DNA from 4 places in the Paenibacillus sp. RC334 genome. Region 1 is predicted to be linked to each of the others. Evidence: predicted binding sites of a transcription regulator. Region 1 holds the regulator's gene; each other region holds the start of a gene.

Region 1 (3,178 bases):
AATGGTTTGGATGCCTTGCTTTTTGCGCGATTTATTCAAATGCGCTGTGTTTTTGCGAACTTTTCTTTCAAATGACCGGGCCATCTCTCAATTCCCTTCCCAAATATATTGCTTAAAACAATTGCTACCAATCCTAATCTATATAGATACCAAAAATAGATACCTTAAAAAACGAAAAGCAAATTACGCGGGCTAAGCCGCTTTAGCGACATTAATGCGTCAGCCCACCATTTCCCTTCGACGTATCTTCGTCCACAATTTCAATCGTATCAAGTTGCTGCCGGAAATTACGGCGAATGTTATCCAAATAAATTTCCCGAAGATTGGCGCGCTCTGTTGTTTCCTCTTCCGTCAATCCTTCGGCTTTTGCTTTGCGAGCCAATTCATTGATGCGCTGTACCAAGCTGTCTATATCCAAATTCTGTCCCCTCCATATAAGCAAAGATATAATACACTTTGACATGTAGAAAAGAGCTTGTCAAGGTTCCCGTATCACGTTCCCTGACAGCTCTAATGTGACTGATCAGAAGTGCGGAAGCTTTAAAAGCTGGCCTGCCTGCACTCCTCGATCTTCCATTCCGTTAATCCGAACAATTCCTTCTATATATACCCGTGTATCCATTCGTTCCGGTTTATGAGTGGAGGCAATCCGCCACAATGTATCCCCAGGTTGCACAATAAGTTTGGTCACCTCTTCATTCGAAACCGAAGGAGCCGCGAATACCGTCAGTACACCTGCACCCGCAATCCAGGCAACGATAACCAGAATAAGAAGTTTGGGCAGGAGACTGTTGGAAATGGTCCGTACAAGCTGCGCCCTTCTCTCATTCCGGACATTTTGAATCTTTTCTAAATTCATTGGAAAAATACTTTGATATGTGCTATATTTCATCATTTGTCGCGTCCTCCAAACGTTTGTTCCTATGTTTTTTCACAATATAACACGAACATTTGTTTTGTTCAATAGAAAAGAGAACAAAAGTTCGTGATTATTTTTTAGGATTATTTAGAACTTACGTTTGTACGAACGGAGGTTCTATGCTATAATTTTCCCAAACGTTACTAAATGGGGTTGATACGGTATGTCTAAGATTTCAAGCCGCCAGCAGGCCATTCTTGAATTTATCCGCAATGAAGTGCGTCTAAAGGGTTATCCCCCTTCTGTACGCGAAATAGGTGAGGCTGTCGGATTGGCCTCCAGTTCTACGGTTCACGGTCATTTGGATCGTCTGGAGAAAAAGGGACTGATTCGTCGTGATCCAACGAAACCGCGGGCCATCGAGTTACTCGGCCAAGACGAATCGGATAACAGCAACTTGATTAATTACTCAATTAGTCGTGTTCCGGTCGTCGGCAAAGTTACAGCTGGTCTGCCTATTACAGCAACAGAAAATATTGAAGATTACTTTCCTCTTCCCCAACATTTTGTTGGTGAGGATAAAATATTCATGTTATCTGTTGTAGGAGAAAGCATGATTGAAGCTGGTATTGCCAACGGAGATTATGTCATCGTACGTCAACAGCAGACAGCCGATAACGGCGATATTGTCGTGGCCATGACAGACGAGGACGAGGCTACTGTTAAAACTTTTTACAAGGAAAAAGATCATATTCGACTTCAACCGGAAAATCCGGCCTTTGAACCGCTTCGTCTGACGCACGTCAGTATTTTGGGCAAGGTTGTAGGACTCTTCCGGGACTTCCACTGATTTTTCATTTTTCAGCCCCGTTATTCTTCCCGCTACAACAAAACCGGCTGCCCATGGCAAGCCGGTTTTGTGTTGATTTTATGTACACAAAATGTTCCTCACAGCTATTCTTTTTCCTTTGATAGCCCATAGATTAAACGGTTTATACCTGCAATTACTGTTCTGTATATTGGTGGATCAAAAGAATTATATCATTATTTTAGATAAATATGGTATATTATCTGAACAACTGAATAATCGTATTCTTAACCAGGAAGCGTATTACGAGAAAAAACTTAAAACCCTTTATAATAAGTAATATTTCTTTTACCAGCTTCTTATCTTCATTCTTTACTATTCTACTTATGCTAATCTGCTGTAACTTTCTCCTACAACGTAAAGTGGGAAAGGATACGGCAGGTAAGCATAAGTTTTTTTACGTTCCGTATCTCCATACTTTATTAGTTTCTGAATATTAGGATCATAGGTGATAGCTTCTTTTTGCTTTTAATAGATTTATGCTGATACATTGCTAGCGCTACTGACATATGAATAAAGTAGACCTTAGCAAAGGAGATAAGAAGATGATCAAAAATCGAGTCAAAACGTATAAGCACCGTATCGGCAAGAACAAATTTCTGGTCGTAAAAGTCTTTCAGGCCGCAGCCGCCGAAACAAGAAGCGGTAACGCACTAGCCACCAATGCATTGAACATCAAAATTTCCAAACGTAACCGTAAGCATAAACACTTCTAAAATTCATCCGTACCTTCATTTCTTGTGAAGGGAGGTGATATCATGTGTAAAAGACATTTCAAACGTCACGTGAGAAGAAGAGGATTATCGATCCGTTCAAATCAGAGAGCGATTGCACGTGCTAGAGGTAACGCACTGGCTGTTAATCTGTTTAGTGTAAATGATAGACAACGCAGACGTTAATGATTGTTTTTAAGCGAAAAGCGGGAAGGATTTCTTCCCGCTTTTTTGTGCCGCATTATAGTGTAAAACGGATATTGAACCAATATTAAGGGGCCCTTTAGCAGTCGGTAGGACTTTATCATTTTCAACAGAATTTTAACATTTGAAGTAAGTGAATACTGATAAAAATTTCGTATTCTCTTCATCTAAATCCCAGTCCTGAGAAAATTCAAAAAAATGCTTTTTCATGTCTATTCTCCCCTGTGAACTATTGTGTCTTTATCTTTACTGTATGATCATTTATCCTATGTACTCTGAACGAAATGCTTTTCCTCGTTTCATAAACATAAGGAGCGAAAATGTTAACTCAACACAACCCATTACCTTCTCCCATTCTTTTTCCCTTGATTATGAAATTCGAAACTCTTACCTATATCAATTCCTAAAATTAGGGACATATGAACAAAAATCAGGGTGCTGAATGTCTCTTATGATTCGACAATATAAGCCGAGTATTTTTGACAAAAAAAGAGCCGCTATCTAGTAGCAACTCCAGTGAAGATTATGTTCGAA
Region 2 (3,178 bases), 1.9 Mb from region 1:
CAATCAATCACGCCGCCGCTGGCGCGTTCGTTGCCCAGATAAATATTTTCCGCAATCGAGAGATACGGGATCAGCGCCAGCTCCTGATGGATAATGACGATCCCTAATTCCTCGCTCTGCTTGATGTCCTTGAACTCGCAAGTTTTACCCTGGAAAACAATATCCCCTTCGTAGGTTCCATGCGGATATACACCACTCAGTACCTTCATCAGCGTCGATTTGCCCGCACCGTTCTCACCACACAGGGAATGGATCTCGCCTTCCTTGACCTTGAGGTTTACATTTTCCAACGCCTTCACGCCGGGAAAGGTCTTGGTAATTCCCTTCATTTCCAAAATGATTCCAGTCATGGGATACACTCCTTTCGGTTTGAATAGCCTGCTCTTATTTCAGTCCGATTTGCTCCTTGGTGTAATAATGGCTGCCAACAATATCCTTCTCGACATTCGTCCGATCTACCGAGATCGGATCAAGCAAATAAGCAGGAACTACCTTTATTCCGTTGTTATATGATTTGGCATCATTCACTTCCGCTTGCTTGCCCTGTAAAATGCTGTTGGCCATCACTACCGTTTGCTCAGCCAGCTTGCGGGTATCCTTGAACACGGTTTGCGTCTGCTCCCCGGCCACAATCGACTTGATCGAAGCCAACTCCGCATCCTGCCCCGTAATGATCGGCAACGGCTTGTTCGCTGATCCGTAGCCAACCCCTTTAAGGGATGAAATAATACCGATGCTAATCCCATCATACGGGGATAACACCGCGTCCAGATTCTCCCCCGAATAGTAGGCGCTCAGCAGATTATCCATTCGCGACTGGGCCAAAGCTCCATCCCACCGCAGCGTAGCGATCTGCGCCATCGTCATTTGCTTGCTGCGCACAACGAGTTTTCCGGAATCGATGTATGGCTTGAGGACGGACATCGCGCCGTTAAAGAAGAAATACGCGTTGTTGTCATCCGGCGAACCGCCGAACAGCTCTACATTGAAGGGGCCTTTGCCTTCCTTGAGTCCCAGCTTCTTCTCAATATAGGACGCCTGTAGCACGCCCACCTGAAAATTGTCGAAGGTCGCATAATACGTCAGATACGGCGTGTTCCGAATCAGTCGGTCATAGGAAATGACCTGAATCCCCCGGTCATGTGCCTTCTGGATCACATCCGTCAGTGTGTTCCCATCCACGGAAGCAACCACCATGACATTCACGCCCTTGGTAATCATATTTTCAATTTGGGCAATCTGGTTTTCCACCACGTCCTCGGCATACTGTAAATCCGTTTTATAGCCTTGCTCCTGAAACAGCCGGACCATATTCTCCCCGTCTCCTACCCAACGCTCGGACGATTTGGTCGGCATGGAAATGCCCACATAGCCTTTTTCCTTGCTGCCTGTTCCACTCTCCGCCAAATTACAGGCTGAAAGCATCAAGGCCAAAACCAGAAGCCAGACGACAACAGCTCCTTTTTTCATATGAAGCTCCCCTTTCCTCATGTGATGCGGGTCATTTAGCACTGATTAGAGTAGAAATTAGATAGCGCTTACAATAGAGTGGCGATGAACGCCTCTCCTTTTTTTATGTGCAACCACATGGTATCATTCCAAGCCGGGAAAGGTCTTTGCTGGTTTTGAACTTTTTTTATAAAATTTTAACCTTTGTGCGGGGGGGGGGGGATTATTATTAAACTTCTGTATTTGACAGAATGTCAAGCCAAATGGGCTTTATTATAAAAACACAAAATTCTTAGTCAGAAGATATTGAACATTCGTTCGTATTAAAGTAAAATTAAATTTACATCGTCAAATATTACGTACGTAACCAAGGAGAATGCTAATGAACTTTAGTTATAGTTTCCCTGCCCTTAGAGGTTTTCAAGCTGGGAGAGAATTTTACACAGTAATGTGTCCTTTACGATTAATTCCTAAGATTTTTTTATTTGATGAGGAAGAAATCCCAGCCGAGCATCGCGCTCAACGTCTTATGAATAAATCAAGAATTCCAGATATAACTAATTATATTCTTGAAAATCCTACAGACTACATATTCTCTTCCTTAACTGCCTCCGTTGATGGCGAGATGATTTTCCAGGAAAATTCCAACGAATTTAAAGATATTGGATATCTTACTATATCACTCGATTCTAAGTTCTTAATTAATGACGGACAACATCGACGGGCAGCAATTGAGGATGCGTTGAAAATCGCACCTGAGCTGGGTGACGAGACAATTTCCGTTGTTTTCTTCCAAGATTTAGGTCTCATTCGCTCTCAGCAAATGTTTTCGGATTTAAATCGGCATGCAGTCAACACAACTTCATCCATCGGAATTTTATATGATCATCGTGATCAGCTATCACTTATTACTAAAAGTCTCATTGCTGACATCCCTTTACTTGAACGTTATACTGACCGTGAAAGAGTATCTTTGTCTAAAAATTCGCCTAAATTATTCGCCTTAAATCATATCTTTAATACAAACTGCCGCCTCTTAGGCAAAGGTAAGGGCCAGATGATCTCAGAACAAGAAAAAGAATTTGTGAATCATTTCTGGCTTGTTCTCTGCGAGTCTATTACAGAATGGGAAGATGTATTAAATAAGAAGGTAACCCCTAGAGATCTGAGATCCAACTCAGTTATTGCTCACGGTGTTTTTTTAGAAGCAGTGGGTATTGTCGGACATTATCTTTACTTCCATCATACAGACGAATGGCAAGGATTTATTAAAAAGCTTAAACATGTTGACTGGAATCGTGACAATAAAAAGGATTGGCTAGGTCGCGCTTATGGACAAACCGGACGCATCAACAAAACAAATGAAACCATTCAATTAACAGCGAATCTTATTAAATTGAAGATTGGACTCCCATTAACAGAACAAGAACAAAAAATTGAAAATAAAATAAAGGAGGTTTCTCCTCTTGGAACTTAATATATTCAATACAGGAAGTAAATTTATAGAAGCTAAGGAACTCGTTAAAGAAGTTTATTTAGCTGATGAACGGCCTTGGGTAGTTGGATTTAGTGGAGGTAAAGATTCTACTGCTGTTGTACAACTAGTATTTCAAGCATTGAGTGAGCTTGATACTTCCTCTTTGAGTAAAAAAGTGTACGTAATCTCTTCAGACACCCAAGTGGAAACCCCACTTATTATCAATAAAATTACTAGAACGTTAGGACGAAT
Region 3 (3,178 bases), 820 kb from region 1:
GTGCTTCCCTCACTTTGATATTCACGAAAGCAAGCTGAAAACGCCCGCCACGCAAAAGTAAAATGTAGCCGACACGCAGGCCACATTCGATGCAAAAATACCCTGCACAACTGTGCAGGGCATCAGAATCATGCTATTCAAACGGCTGTGCCATAACCCCTGGCTCCAGTTCACGAACCAGGATTCACCAAGCTTTATTCAAGCTCCAGCAATTCCTGTTCTTCCTTGGCTTGCTGTGCCAACTCTTCTTCTGTCGGCGGAGCTACCGTCGTAATCAAATTGCTGGCCACCCGAATTTTTTGTTCGATCGTACTAGCAATGTTCGGATTTTCCTTCAAAAATTGCTTCGCATTTTCACGTCCCTGACCTAGTCGTTCACCTTCATAGGAATACCAGGCTCCGCTCTTATCGACAATGTCATACTCCGTACCAATGTCGATCAAACTGCCTTCCTTGGAGATGCCTTCGCCGTACATAATGTCCACTTCCGCCTGACGGAAAGGAGGTGCGACTTTGTTCTTCACCACTTTAATACGTGTGCGGTTACCTACAACGTCATTACCGCTTTTCAAGCTTTCAATGCGGCGGACATCCAAACGAACTGTAGAATAAAATTTCAGAGCACGTCCACCTGGTGTAGTTTCAGGGTTACCGAACATAACACCTATTTTTTCACGTAATTGGTTAATAAAGATAGCAATGGTATTCGACTTGTTAATAGCACCGGACAGCTTACGCAATGCCTGCGACATTAAACGGGCTTGAAGACCAACATGGGAATCCCCCATTTCACCTTCAATCTCCGCTTTTGGCACAAGTGCCGCTACAGAGTCAACAACAACAATGTCTACCGCTCCACTACGTACAAGCGCTTCGGCAATCTCAAGTGCTTGCTCTCCTGTATCTGGCTGCGATAGCAACAACTCATCAATATTGACACCCAGCTTGCTGGCATACGATGGATCAAGCGCATGCTCGGCGTCGATAAAAGCGGCTTGTCCGCCTGTTTTTTGTACCTCTGCTATAGCGTGAAGAGCTACTGTTGTTTTACCAGATGATTCTGGTCCATATACTTCAATAATTCGGCCTCTCGGGAAGCCGCCCGTTCCTAACGCAATATCCAAAGCAATCGAACCACTGGGAATCGTTTCCACTTGCATGTGGGTGGACTCACCCAACTTCATAATGGAACCTTTACCGAATTGCTTTTCTATTTGACGGAGCGCCATATCCAGCGCAGCACGACGATCTGACAATAAACTCACATCCTTCGTTGTTTGTACTTTAATAATACCTTGTTTTGACACGCTTGCCAAGCATTTTTTCGAACATACATTCGTTTTTTTTGTTTAGACAGTTCTCTTCTATACTTCCATCTGTCTCTTAAATCAAAAAAGAACCGCAGGCAAAAAGGCTTTTGCAACGGTTCTTCCGATAGTATGATTATATCATTAATCGTTTACCTAAAACAACTCTATGAAAACTCGCGTCGGATACAGATCATTAAGAGAGCTTCTCATTTTCCACCAGTCTGCGCCATAATCTGTACAGGATTGCTTTAACAGACCGCAGACGAATCGCTTCACGATTCCCGCTCAGCTTCAGCTCGTATACCTCAGTCTCCTTATCACGCTCAGCAATACCGATATAAACCAGACCAACCGGCTTCCGCTCAGAATATCCGGGTCCAGCTACACCTGTAACCGAGAGTCCGAAATCACTGTCCGTGACCATTCTCGCCTGCTCTGCAAGCACAAGGGCTACTTCCTCGCTTACTGCGCCGGGCGCATTGTCCCCCTCCAAATAATCATGAGGCACGTTGAGCAGCTTCTTCTTCATTTCATTGGAATAACACACGATACCGCCCTGAAACATAACTGAGCTGCCCGGAACGGAAGTGATGTGCTCCATCAGCATTCCACCTGTGCAGCTTTCTGCCGCGCTAACAGTCAGTCCGCGATTGGACATCAAATCCACAATAACCTTCTCCAGCGTGACGTCCTCGCTCGCATACATGTATTCCGAAAGACGCTGCTGAATTTCTGCTTCCGTAGCCCCCAGCTTGACCAGTGCCTCGCTCTCGCTGGCCGCCTTGGTGGATATACGGATTGTGACCTCTCCCTCCTTGGCATAAGGAGCAATGGTCGGGTCTGTCTGTGATTTTATCAGATCCAATAAGCGGGTTTCGAGAGCTGACTCGCCGATTCCTGCAAACTTTAGCATTTTCGAATAAATCGGCAGTTCCTCACCACTCAGTGCTTGCTGGAGCAACCAAGGTTTCGCCTGATTCTCAAACATCGGTTTGAGTTCCTTCGGCGGTCCAGGCAAAACTACATAATATTTACCATCCTGTGCAATCGCATCGCCCACAGCCAGACCTGTCTCATTTTCAAGAGGAGTAGCCCCTTCAATGGAAAGCGCCTGACGCCGATTATTTTCGGTCATTTCCACCCCGCGATTATGGAAAAACTGTTCCAGCTTATCCATAGCGAGACGGTCTATATGTAATTTACGCCCCAGCACAGCGGCGATTGCATCTTTCGTCAAATCATCCTGAGTCGGTCCCAGACCACCGGAGAACAAAATAATATCCGCACGCTTCTGAGCCAGACGTACCGCTTCCTGAAGTCGATCCATGTTATCGCCAACAACCGTCTGAAAATATACATCAATCCCAACCGTAGCCAACTCTTGTGACAAATATTGGGCATTTGTATTCACAATTTGTCCGAGCAATAATTCAGTTCCTACTGCGATGATTTCAGCTTTCATCGTTTCTGCCTCCTGTAGAGCGAATGTTGTGGGAATTATGCAAAGAAACAGCAATAAGCAAACTCCCTATCGCTGTTCCCATGAAACTTATCCTGTTAAACCTTGGAGGAGCGAAGTAAATGGCTGTTCTTTACAAAATAGTCAATTCCCGAGTAAATAGTAATAAACGCAGCCGCCCATATCGTTATTAAATCAAACGGAATACCCAGAAAGACAAACGGAAAATTATTAATGAGCAACGCTACAATGGCAACGATCTGGATGATGGTCTTTAATTTGCCCCAGTTGCTTGCAGCGACCACAGAGCCATCCAATAAAGCAATCTGACGCAGACCAGTAACCGCAAACTCACGGCTAACAATGACAACAACAATCCACGAATCAATCTTGCCCATTTCCACCAAAG
Region 4 (3,178 bases), 650 kb from region 1:
ATCATTTCCACCAAGGGATGATGCAATACGCTTCTGCGCTGATCCAGAAACACCGGAACCTCATATTGCTTAAATATCGGCTCCACCCACGGCTCATAATCCTCAATCTGGCGTACAAACAGAGCCATTTCCCGATAACGTGCCCCCTCATCTCGGGCCAGGCGGCGCATTTCGCGCACTGCGCCCTCCAGCTCGACACGTCGGTTCGCTGCGGCATACAGTTTGATTTCTTCTGGCTGCTTATCTTTCCATTGCTCCCGCATCTGTTGCTGCGGCATGGGTCGTTCCTGGTTCCGATATCCCGCACGTCGTTCAAACTCTGCCTCCAGATACGCCAACGCCGGGCGGTCCTTAAATCTCGGAAGCGGATCAGGGCGCAGCAATTGTGTCTGCGTCTCCATCATCAGCTCGTCCGCCATCCCTTTAAGCTTTACATAGGTAGCCGCCGAAGGATGAAACAAATCCAGCTCATGCGGAAGCTGTCCACTCTCGTAGCTACGATTGCAGGTCAGTGCGACCGTCAACGAAGAAGCGTGCAGCATGAGCTGCTCCACCACCTTGTATTCATGCGGCGTAAACCTGCGGTAGCCATCCATCCAAATATCCGCTCCACGTACAATGGACGACTCAGCAATCTGCTCCGCCAGCATACGCAGCGTATCCTCGCCGTCAATATATTTAAGCGTCAGCTCTCTTTCAAAATCCTCATAAATCAAACTGATGTCCTTGAGCTTGCCGCGTAAAATCGGAGTGGATTCCCCCGCAGCATTCATTCGCTCCAGTTGCTCCGGTACAGACCGAGTATCATTCCCGTACTGCTTCAGCTCTGTAAACAGCGTATTTAACCGATCCACAAAGCCCAGTTGGTCTCCCGAATCCTTAAATAAACTCAGTTCATCTTTGCGACGACGAATAATTTTATATAAAAGCATCTTCTTGCCTTCCTCCGTCACAGGTACCAGCGCCGAACCCTCGGTTTCCTGCATGACCAAATAGGCAAGACGATGAAATCCCATGACCTGTGCGCGCACCGTCCCCTGAATACCGTTTCCGGCTTCTGTAAGCAGCGCATGCTCGGAAGCAAATGACGATTGCTCCGGCACAAGCAACAGCATAGGCTTACCTAGCGGTTTCTTGCGTAGCATAGCCGTCATTTCACGACGTATTAACGTGCTTTTCCCACTGCCTGAGCGGCCAATTAACAAACGGACCGACATGATGCGGCCTCCTTTCCGACGAACAACAATCTATTAAACAGTATAGCATATGAGGCAAGGGAGAAAAGAACGTACGTTTGCCATCTTGTAGCATTTTATCCTCCCTCAAAAAACAAACAGTCCCGCAGGTTGGCTTGGTGCATGCCTTCTCTACAGGACTGATTTATTGATAAAACGAGCCTAATCTACTTATTCCGCTATCCCAAAAGGCGGTTAACTGTGTATGAATTCTACAGTTGTGTCCGGCTACGCACCTCAAAAATAGCGAATTTCAAATAATGGCCTTCCTCCACACCCAGAATTTGGGGATGATCCTTGCCAGCCGCTCTCCAATCCACCAGACGGAGGATTTTTCCGGCATCTGCCGCCGCTTCCTTAATCGTGTCCAGAAACAGCTCCGGCCGCATATGGAATGAGCAACTCGCAGTCACTAAATAGCCGCCCTCATTGACCAGCTTCATCCCGTGCAGATTAATATCCTTATATCCCCGCGTAGCTCCTTTGACCGCATTCTTTGTTTTGGCAAAGGCCGGCGGATCAAGAATAACTACATCAAAGGTACGTCCGCCCCCTGCTGTGAGCGGCTTGGAAGTATCCCCCTTTCCCCCGGCCCGCGCGGTGCGTTCCTCTAAGCCTTTAACCTGATTGCGCAAATATTGGAAAGCATCGTCCACGACAAACTCGACGCGTTCCTCAAAACCGTTCAGCTTGACATTATCCCGTGCGCTTTCAATTGCGTGCTCGGAAATATCAAGACAGGTTACTTTTTTAGCACCGTATTTGCAGGCATTGAGCGTAAAGCTTCCCGTATGTGAAAAGCACTCCAGCACGGTTGCACCATCCCAGAATGGGAACTCCACAACCTTGCCGCTTCTGTTCACAGGCTTCATGACCGCTGTGCCAGCGTCACCCTGTTCTGCTACTTCCTGTAGCGTAATTCCGCTGCGTCCTCCCCAGCCCGTCATCAGTGGAGCAATCGCCGCACGATTCTCACGCTGGTCAAAGAAATAGCCTGTCTTCTGGCCCTCTACAATATCGACCTTGATACGCAAACCATTTTCCGTTACCACGACATGACGTGGGCAGTCGCCATATAAAGGCCCTTTGGTCTGTTCCAGTCCTTCCAGCTCGCGGATGGATACATCGCTGCGCTCATATATACCAACAGGGCCAATCACTTCAACAAGTGCATCCCTGATTTCTTCCCTGCGGCGATCCATACCGAGCGTTAATAATTGTACGACTAACACGTCGCCAAAACGGTCTACAATCAGCCCGGGTAAAAAATCAGCCTCGCCGTATACCAGCCGATACGCGTCTCCCCCGGTCACAAAACGTTCACGGTGCTCCAGACAATCGCGGAACCGTTTGGCAAAAAAGCTTTGATCCATCGCTTCCAGCGGCTCGTAGGACATCACACGCACCGTAATTTGCGAGGCCGGATTATAGTAACCCGTTGCCAAATAACGGCCCTGATGGTTTACGATACTGACCAGATCACCCGCCTCCGGCTCACCCTCCACCTTGGCTATTTCATTTTTAAACACCCAGGGGTGCGCGTGTTCCAGCCTTTTTTTGCGGCTGCGTTCCAATATTACTGAAGGCAAAGTCCTTCACTCCCATTCTTGGATTAATCAAAGTGTTAAAAGTGTGGGGTTCGATGGGGCGCGGCTCCGCGATTCATTTGATCTTACGATCGCTGTTGCAATGGGATTCTTGGATTTTACAAATAATTTTAATGGTAAGAATCCCCCTGCAAAGGCGAACGCTACCGCTTCTCCAGATTCAAATGAACCGCTCCGCTACTGCCCGCCTTAATATCGACGTCACACTTTTAAAGCTTGTGAAGTTCTATAAAAATTTTCGTTTTCCTAAAAAACAGCTTGGTCATGCTTGTCATGGCTGTCCTTGACAGATCATAGGCTGTTACATAAGCGTCTCAGCAGTTTTGAAAAGAATTT

What was found. The regulator LexA, encoded in region 1, represses DNA repair genes until DNA is damaged. The targets are predictions, from matches to a motif close to CGAACATATGTTCG.
Region 2: dndB (DNA sulfur modification protein DndB) is a predicted target of LexA. The motif match lies at 1,757-1,770, and genes of this name have one in related genera.
Region 3: recA (recombinase RecA) is a predicted target of LexA. The motif match lies at 1,326-1,339, and genes of this name have one in related genera.
Region 4: addB (helicase-exonuclease AddAB subunit AddB) is a predicted target of LexA. The motif match lies at 1,284-1,297, and genes of this name have one in related genera.

Annotation. Positions count from the first base shown of each region.
Region 1 is NZ_CP125370.1:3,069,776-3,072,953, forward strand. It holds gene QMK20_RS14000 (hypothetical protein) at 1-84, opposite strand, end outside; gene QMK20_RS14005 (DUF896 domain-containing protein) at 212-418, opposite strand; gene QMK20_RS14010 (LysM peptidoglycan-binding domain-containing protein) at 524-892, opposite strand; gene lexA (transcriptional repressor LexA) at 1,083-1,709, shown strand; gene QMK20_RS14020 (hypothetical protein) at 2,273-2,443, shown strand; gene QMK20_RS14025 (hypothetical protein) at 2,486-2,626, shown strand; gene QMK20_RS14030 (LytTR family transcriptional regulator DNA-binding domain-containing protein) at 3,142-3,178, opposite strand, start outside.
Region 2 is NZ_CP125370.1:1,142,475-1,145,652, reverse strand. It holds gene mmsA (multiple monosaccharide ABC transporter ATP-binding protein) at 1-350, opposite strand, end outside; gene chvE (multiple monosaccharide ABC transporter substrate-binding protein) at 385-1,470, opposite strand; gene dndB (DNA sulfur modification protein DndB) at 1,832-2,926, shown strand; gene dndC (DNA phosphorothioation system sulfurtransferase DndC) at 2,916-3,178, shown strand, end outside.
Region 3 is NZ_CP125370.1:2,246,896-2,250,073, reverse strand. It holds gene recA (recombinase RecA) at 195-1,256, opposite strand; gene QMK20_RS10635 (competence/damage-inducible protein A) at 1,504-2,772, opposite strand; gene pgsA (CDP-diacylglycerol--glycerol-3-phosphate 3-phosphatidyltransferase) at 2,868-3,178, opposite strand, start outside.
Region 4 is NZ_CP125370.1:3,719,275-3,722,452, forward strand. It holds gene addB (helicase-exonuclease AddAB subunit AddB) at 1-1,217, opposite strand, end outside; gene QMK20_RS17090 (class I SAM-dependent rRNA methyltransferase) at 1,448-2,824, opposite strand.